Regions from separate parts of the Pseudoalteromonas sp. APC 3358 genome, predicted to be linked through region 1. Evidence: predicted binding sites of a transcription regulator. Region 1 holds the regulator's gene; the other holds the start of a gene.
The links. Region 1 encodes LexA, which represses DNA repair genes until DNA is damaged. Its sites were predicted from a motif close to TACTGTATNNNNATACAGTA; they were not measured.
Positions count from the first base shown of each region.

Region 2: a site for LexA is predicted at 2,669-2,688, ahead of uvrD (DNA helicase II). Genes of this name have one in related genera too.

Region 1 is NZ_JASDCE010000016.1:14,253-18,195, reverse strand. Features, by position in the region: gene ctaD (cytochrome c oxidase subunit I) at 1-616, opposite strand, end outside; gene coxB (cytochrome c oxidase subunit II) at 616-1,758, opposite strand; gene lexA (transcriptional repressor LexA) at 2,242-2,859, opposite strand; gene QL995_RS19090 (PaaI family thioesterase) at 3,027-3,467, shown strand; gene QL995_RS19085 (hypothetical protein) at 3,468-3,848, opposite strand.
Region 2 is NZ_JASDCE010000005.1:3,170-7,112, forward strand. Features, by position in the region: gene QL995_RS09095 (GNAT family N-acetyltransferase) at 1-461, opposite strand, end outside; gene uvrD (DNA helicase II) at 439-2,604, opposite strand; gene QL995_RS09105 (hypothetical protein) at 2,908-3,132, shown strand; gene QL995_RS09110 (YacL family protein) at 3,249-3,617, shown strand; gene QL995_RS09115 (dUTP diphosphatase) at 3,723-3,943, shown strand, end outside.

The sequences.
Region 1 (3,943 bases):
ACGTCCATACAAATAAGGGCAACTTCATCCATGTCATGCCGGGAGCACGTAAGTTCACTATAGTTACAATCACATTGATTGCGCCCATTATTGAGCTAATCCCCATAATATGTACGGCAAATACAAACAATGCAGTATTATCATTACTGTATGTTGTAGACAGTGGTGCATAAAAAGTCCAACCAAATGCAGGACCCCCACCAGGCATAAATAACGATGCCAATAGGATTAAAAACGCAAACGGTAAAATCCAAAAGCTCCAGTTATTCATTCTTGGCAATGCCATATCTGGCGCGCCAATCATGAGTGGTATCATCCAGTTAGCAAGGCCTGTAAAGGCCGGCATAACCGCACCAAACACCATAATTAAACCATGCACTGTGGTCATTTGATTAAAAAAGTGAGGATCGACCAACTGTAAACCTGGTTGAAATAATTCAGCTCTGATCACCATGGCCATTCCACCACCAATTAAGAACATGGTCAGCGAAAAAATTAAATATAAACTACCTATATCTTTATGATTAGTTGTGTAAAGCCAGCGTTTAAAACCTTTAGCTGGGTGATGAGCATGATGAGCTTCATTGGCGTTAGGTTGTTCTACTATGCTACTCATTAGTTCGCCTCCACTTTGGCATCAAGTGCTGCCTGTATTTGACTCGGTTGAATAACATCACCCGTATCATTACCCCACGCATTACGTTTATAAGTAATAACCGCTGCTAATTGCTTTATAGATAACTGTTTGGCAAATGCTTGCATTGCCGTACCTGGTCGCCCATGGATAACTACATCAATGTGATCTTTTATATCGCCAAGTACTATAGGGCTGCCTTTAAGTGCAGGAAATACACCCGGTAACCCCATGCCAGTAGGCTGATGACATGCAGCACAATTGGCCATATATACTTGTTCGCCTAAAGTCATTAATTCTTCTTTCGGGAGGGTTTTATCAAGTAATGCGGCATCTGCTAATGCTGCTTTTTGTTTAGCTTGCTTTGCATCTGCAAGCCACGTTTTAAAATCAGCCTCAGATTTAGCGACCACCACAACGGGCATAAAGCCATGATCTTTACCACACAACTCAGCACATTGGCCTCGGTAAGTACCTTCTTCGTTTATGTTCGTCCATGTTTCGTTTATAAAGCCGGGATTCGCATCTTTTTTAACTGCAAAATCAGGTACCCACCAAGAGTGAATAACATCGTCAGAAGTCATTAAAAATCGTACTTTTTGATTTATTGGCAGTACGAGAGGTTTATCAACCTCAAGTAAGTAGTTAGGATTTTTATCTGCAAGATTCGCTATTTCATCTTGCGGGGTAGATAAAATAGAGTAGAACTCTACATCTTCACCCATATATTCATAATGCCATTTCCATTGCGAGCCTGTAATTTTAATAGTGAGATCAGCTTTGCTGGCATCTTCCATTGCAATTAGAGTTTTAGTGGCTGGTACTGCCATAGCAATTAAAATAACAAACGGGATTGCAGTCCAAAGTATTTCTACTTTAGTGCTTTCGTGAAATTGGGCAGGTACAGCCCCTTTAGATTTACGGTGATGAATAAGTGCCCAAAACATAATTGCGAACACTATCACCCCAATCACACAACATATTATAAATATGGTCATGTGCAGCTGATATACATTATTGCTTATATCGGTTACGCCTTTGCGCATATTGTATTGGCTGTTAGCCAAAACTGGGTGCGAAAAAACACATAATATAAGCCACAAGGTAGAGGTCAGTTTACCCATGTGACGGCTCCTTTGATGCTATTGCGAATGCAAAGCGAAGAGGCATACGGCTTAAACGCCAATTCGTTATTTTTATTTTTTTAGTCAATCTCATTTAATATTGATTGGTTTTGCTGCGCCAACAACGTGTTTGTGTATATTGTGTGTTCTCAAAACTAAAAAGCTGTGAGTTATTATTAGCTCAGCACATTAATAATTAGCTAAAAAATGAACAACAAGCAAGTTTTAGTATAAAAAACAATCAGGTGATATTGAGTAATTAATAAAAAATCAGTAACCAACTAGGTAACAGGAAGTTCAAAAGATGAGCAAAACAAAGGGGTTTAACGCATTCGAAGGGGGAAAATATAAGTGCAAAAAAGTTTACAGCTTAAATTGTCAGTGAGCTATTTATGCCCTATTTTTAGTGCGAATTTAAAACAGAAAATGCGTACTAATTAGTACGCATTTATAAAACTGCTTGTTTAAAAGCTATTTTTAAAGTCACATCCAATCAGCGTTTCTTATAACACCAACGGCTAAGCCTTCAATATTAAAAGACTCATTCTCAAGATCTACTTCAATAGATTCAAAATCGTCGTTTTCAGCATGAAGTAATACTTTACGACCCGCTTTCTCAAGACGTTTTACAGTTACGTCTTCGTCTAGGCGGGCAACAACAACTTGCCCGTTTTCAGCGGTTTGAGTACGATGTACAGCAAGTAAATCACCATCCATAATACCAATATCTTTCATGCTCATACCGTTAACGCGTAGTAAAAAATCTGCAGCCGGTTTAAACATTAATGGATCTATTTTGCAGTGACTTTCAACGTGCTCTTGCGCCAAAATAGGTGAACCAGCAGCAACACGCCCTATAAGCGGTAAACCTAATTGTTCTGGCTCTTCTTCTTCAATTAACTGAATACCACGGCTTGCACCTGGTTTCATTTTAATTGCGCCTTTTTTAGCAAGTGCTTTTAAATGTTCTTCAGCAGCATTGGCACTTTTAAAACCTAATGTTTGCGCTATTTCAGCACGTGTAGGAGGCATACCAGTGTCTTTAATAAAAACTTTAATTAGTTCGAGTATTTGAGCTTGGCGGTTCGTTAATGGTCGCATACAACTGGTTTTCCATACAGTACATTTAACTGTGAGTATATACAGTTAAATAAAAATCGCAAATTTAAATTAAGCCTTAAAATAGCCAAAGTAATTTCACTTGTGTACATTTTAGGGATATAACTAAAGCTAGGTTTATAAATGATTAAAAAAGCAAAGGAGTCATTATGAGTATTTGGTACCAGCCCATCACTTTAGAGCTGTGCAAGCAGTTAGAACAAGGCATTGATGGCCAAGGAACATTAATGAAAACCATGGGAATAGAAGTCACTGAAATTGGTGATGATTACTTAGTAGCCACTATGCCGGCAATTCCTGAGCATCATAACCCAATGGGAATGGTTCACGGCGGTGCTAACGTTGTACTTGCCGAAACAGTTGCCAGCTATGCAGCTAACTTTGTTGTCGATTTTACAAAATTTTACTGCGTGGGGCAGGAAATTAGCGCAAGTCATTTAAAAGCATCTCGCAACGGCACTTTAACAGCAACGGCAAGAGCGTTTCATATTGGCAAACGTAGTTCAGTGTGGGAAATAAAAATTACAAATAGCCGCAATGAGCTGTGCTGCGTATCAAAAATGACCGCAGCAGTCGTAGAGCGAAGGTAGTTACTTTTCGATTGGGTAAATTGTAATTTCCATACCCGCACCAATCGCAGATATACGTAGTAATGTATCTGCATCTAAGGCTTGATTAAAGCACTTAGGGGAAGTGCCTGATTCAAAACCAATATCAAACGTTCTACGTGAACAGCTTAACCATTGCTTTAGCGCGTTACGCGAACACGATTCAATAAGCTCACATATATGGTTTATTGCTTTGTCAGGCGTGTTTACTACACCTGTTGCTTCAATACGCGCTAATTGACGGTATTCGTCTTTGTCATAATGTAAAATCGTCGCGACTTTTTTCAAGTCTGCCACTAGCAAACTAATATCTTGCTTTGATTCAAGCTCAAGATCTACATTTAAAAATTGAATTTCCGACATCGTTTCGTATTTATCCTCTAATAATTTCATTGCAAACTTTAACGCAGTTTTACCGTTATACCAAATCAACTATGCTCTATTAACCACTTTATATG
Region 2 (3,943 bases), on a different contig from region 1:
CTAAAATGAAAAGCGGGTAATCGCTTAATAATAGCCGCGAAACGATGATTAAATAAACTGTAGTCAATACTTTGACCGTGTGATTGCACTGTACTTAATGAGGGGTCTTGCCAAAAGGCTAAATCATTTAATTCGGGCAGTAATAAAAACAGTATACCGCCTGCTTTAACAGTGCCGGTAAGTGCTGCAAGTTTATCAGGGTGCAAACCACTAAAACCATCATAAACAGCATGAGCAAATTCTTGCCCTAAAATTTGGTGAGTGCGAGTAGGCCAGTACGAATTTTTAATCGCGCACTGCTTTGATACAACGAGTGTATTGTTTTCATCTATTAATGAGTTAAGTAATTCATAACACCAAGCAGGGCTGCCGGTAATCAACACTAGCTGACGATGATACGCGCCAGCTAGTTGTTGTTCTAACTCATTTAGGTGAGATTTATACAGCTTGTAATCGTGCATAGGCCGTTACTAACCATTTACTGCCAAGGTCGTCAAAGTTAACTTGTACGCGAGATTGCGCGCCACTGCCTTCGTAATTAAGTACGGTACCAACACCAAACTTAGCATGCAAAACTCGTTGCCCTAAGTTAAAGCCACTGTCTTCAAATGCGGCATGGCTAACTGATGCGCTAAAACGCCCGGCGGCAGGTGGACGAGAAACCTGTGTTTTAATACGGATTTCTTCTACGCAGTCCTCAGGTATTTCGCGTAAAAAGCGTGATGGGCTATGGTATTTTTCTTGCCCGTATAAACGGCGACTCTCAGCATGGCTAATGTATAACTTATCCATTGCTCGTGTCATGCCTACATAACAAAGGCGGCGCTCTTCTTCCAAACGACCAGACTCTTCGTTACTTTGCTGAGAAGGGAACATGCCTTCTTCTACGCCCACCATAAACACTAGCGGAAACTCTAATCCTTTAGCTGAGTGAAGTGTCATCATTTGAACGGCGTCTTCGTGTTCTTCTGCCTGCCCTTCACCTGACTCAAGTGATGTATGTGCTAAAAAGCCTTGTAAAGGCGAGCTGTATTCTTCGTCTTCAGGAAGTTCGTACTGGTCACATGCGCTAATTAGTTCTTCTAAGTTTTCTACGCGAGCACGGCCTTTTTCACCTTTTTCAGCTTGGTACATTGCCATCAAGCCTGAGGTTTGAATTGTGTACTTGGCTTGCTCATGCAAAGTTAGATCGCTAATTTTATCTTCTATTTGTTCAACTAGTTCTACAAACTTACTTACTGCACCAGAAGCACGACCAGATAAATGCTGTTGTTCTACAATTGCTTTTGCGGCATACCAAAGCGGTAATGATTCTGCTCGTGCACAATCTCGTATATGGCTCAATGTTTTGTCGCCAATACCGCGTGCTGGCGTATTAATTACACGTTCAAACGCGGCATCGTCTTGACGATTACCTACTAGGCGTAAATACGAAAGCGCATCCTTAATTTCTTGTCGTTCGAAGAATCGCATACCACCATAAATACGGTATTTTAAGCCTTCTTGCAGCATGGCCTCCTCGAGTACACGAGATTGCGCGTTACTACGGTATAAAATTGCGGCATCTTGTAGGGCATTACCTGCATTTAACCAGCTTCGTAGTTTGCTACTTACAAAGCGTGCTTCGTCTAACTCATTAAATGCTGCATAAATAGAGATTGGCTCGCCATCGTTACCGTCGGTCCACAAGCTTTTACCCATACGTTCTGAGTTATTTTGAATTAATGCGTTGGACGCTTTCAAAATAGTCGCGGTTGAACGGTAGTTTTGTTCAAGACGAATGGTTTCTGCGCTGAAGTCAGTTAAAAAGCGTTTAATGTTTTCGATTTTAGCACCACGCCAACCATAAATGCTTTGGTCATCGTCGCCTACAATCATAATGCTGTTAGTATCGCCAGCAAGTAACTTTAACCAAGCATATTGAATGGTATTTGTATCTTGGAACTCGTCTACTAGCATATGTGCAAAGCGCTGCTGATAATGTCGTAATAACGTAGGGTTATTTTTTAACACTTCGTAGCTGCGTAGCAATATCTCGGCAAAATCAACTAAGCCGGCTCTATCACAGGCCTCTTGATAGGCGGCATAAACACGCAGCATCATTTGCTCATTAATATCGTATGCTTGAATATCTTTAGGGCGAAGTGCTTCATCTTTTTTAGCGCTTATATACCAGCCAAATTGTTTTGCTGGCCATTTTTTATCATCAATATTCATCGACTTTAATAAGCGCTTGATCATTCTAAGCTGATCGTCAGAGTCTAAAATTTGAAAGGCTTCTGGTAAATTAGCTTCACGGTGATGAGCACGTAAAATACGATGCGATAAACCATGGAAAGTACCAATCCACATGCCACCTACAGGCGCTTTTAGTGTTTCTTCAACGCGGCCACGCATTTCTTTAGCGGCTTTATTAGTAAAAGTAACTGCAAAAATACTGTAAGCGGAGGCTTGCTCAACTTGCATAAGCCACGCAATACGATGAACTAACACTCGTGTTTTACCAGACCCAGCACCTGCTAATACCAGCATGTTTTGTAGTGGGGCTGCAACGGCATCGCGTTGTTTGTCATTTAAGCCATCGAGTAATTGTGAAACGTCCATCGTTACGCCTTTTTAATCAATATTGTGGCCAGTATAACAGGTGTTTTTGTTAGGCTAAATAAAATACTGTTTTTATAAACAGCTATTTATAAAATAGTGTTCAAAACGAGTAACTTGCTAATTAATTGAGCGAATAGAAAAGTGCAAACACATAACAAAAATTGCTAATTTGACCTAAAGTTAGCAAAATTTACTAACTCTCTAAATCTAGACTAATTTAACTATTTGATTTGTAAGCTTTAATAAATTGGCATAGAGTGTGTAAGTAAATAATTATAAAATCAAATAAATACAGAGGTTAGTATGGCAGATCAAGGTTCTGGCGGTAACGTAATCGCAGCATTATGTAATATATTTTTTCCTGGTTTAGGGCAGTTAGTGCAAGGGCGTATTTTAGCGGCTATATTTTTTGCACTCGCTATTATAATAAGTTACGCACTAATTTATGTGCTTGTAGGCTTTGTACTTGTGCCTATTATTTACTTATGGTCGATTATTGACGCAGCGCGTTATAGATCGCGAAGTTAACGGTTTTAAAGTTGAGTAAAATAGCGCCCATGTGGCGCTATTTTACTTTATATGCCCTGTGGTTTACGGGCGTTTACGTATATAATTACGCAATTAAAGATTTACAGGCAAACCCTATGGAATATCAATTTATTCGCGACCCTATTAGTGGGCTACGTATTAAAATAAGCAGTGAACACGCTATTATTGGTCGCTGGCTAAACGAAGAAATAGGCAAAGACAAAGTAGCCATGGTGCAAGCGCTTATTGCATCGGTGAGTTCAAGCTATGAGCCGCTAACGCTAAAAGGCCAAGAAATAGATTTAATATTAACGAAAGACGAAGCATTATTTGAAGCCCATGCGCTTCATCAAGACAGCGAAGACCTAATAGCGTATCAAGATGACGATTTAGCGCTTGAAGAAAATGGTTTAAGTAGTGGTTGTGGCTTTGAAGATTTCATTGATTTAATTGATTCATGGCATGAGTTTACGACGTCACGATAAACATAACTAGCACACTAATAAAAATATACAGCAATGCACAATCAGCATTTTATCTGTATTATTACACCAACGAACATTACGCCAATCAAAACGACAGGAACTGATATGTCTGCCAATTTAAACAAGCTAGTAGTGATGCTAGAAATGCAAAACGCCATGAATACTAAAGTACATGAGCAATGGTTTACTCAAGGGTTTGAATGGTACCGCGCTATTTGGGTTGAGTGTGCTGAAATGTTGGATCATCATGGTTGGAAATGGTGGAAAAAACAAACACCAGATACTGAACAAGTTATTTTAGAGTTGGTTGATATTTTTCATTTTGG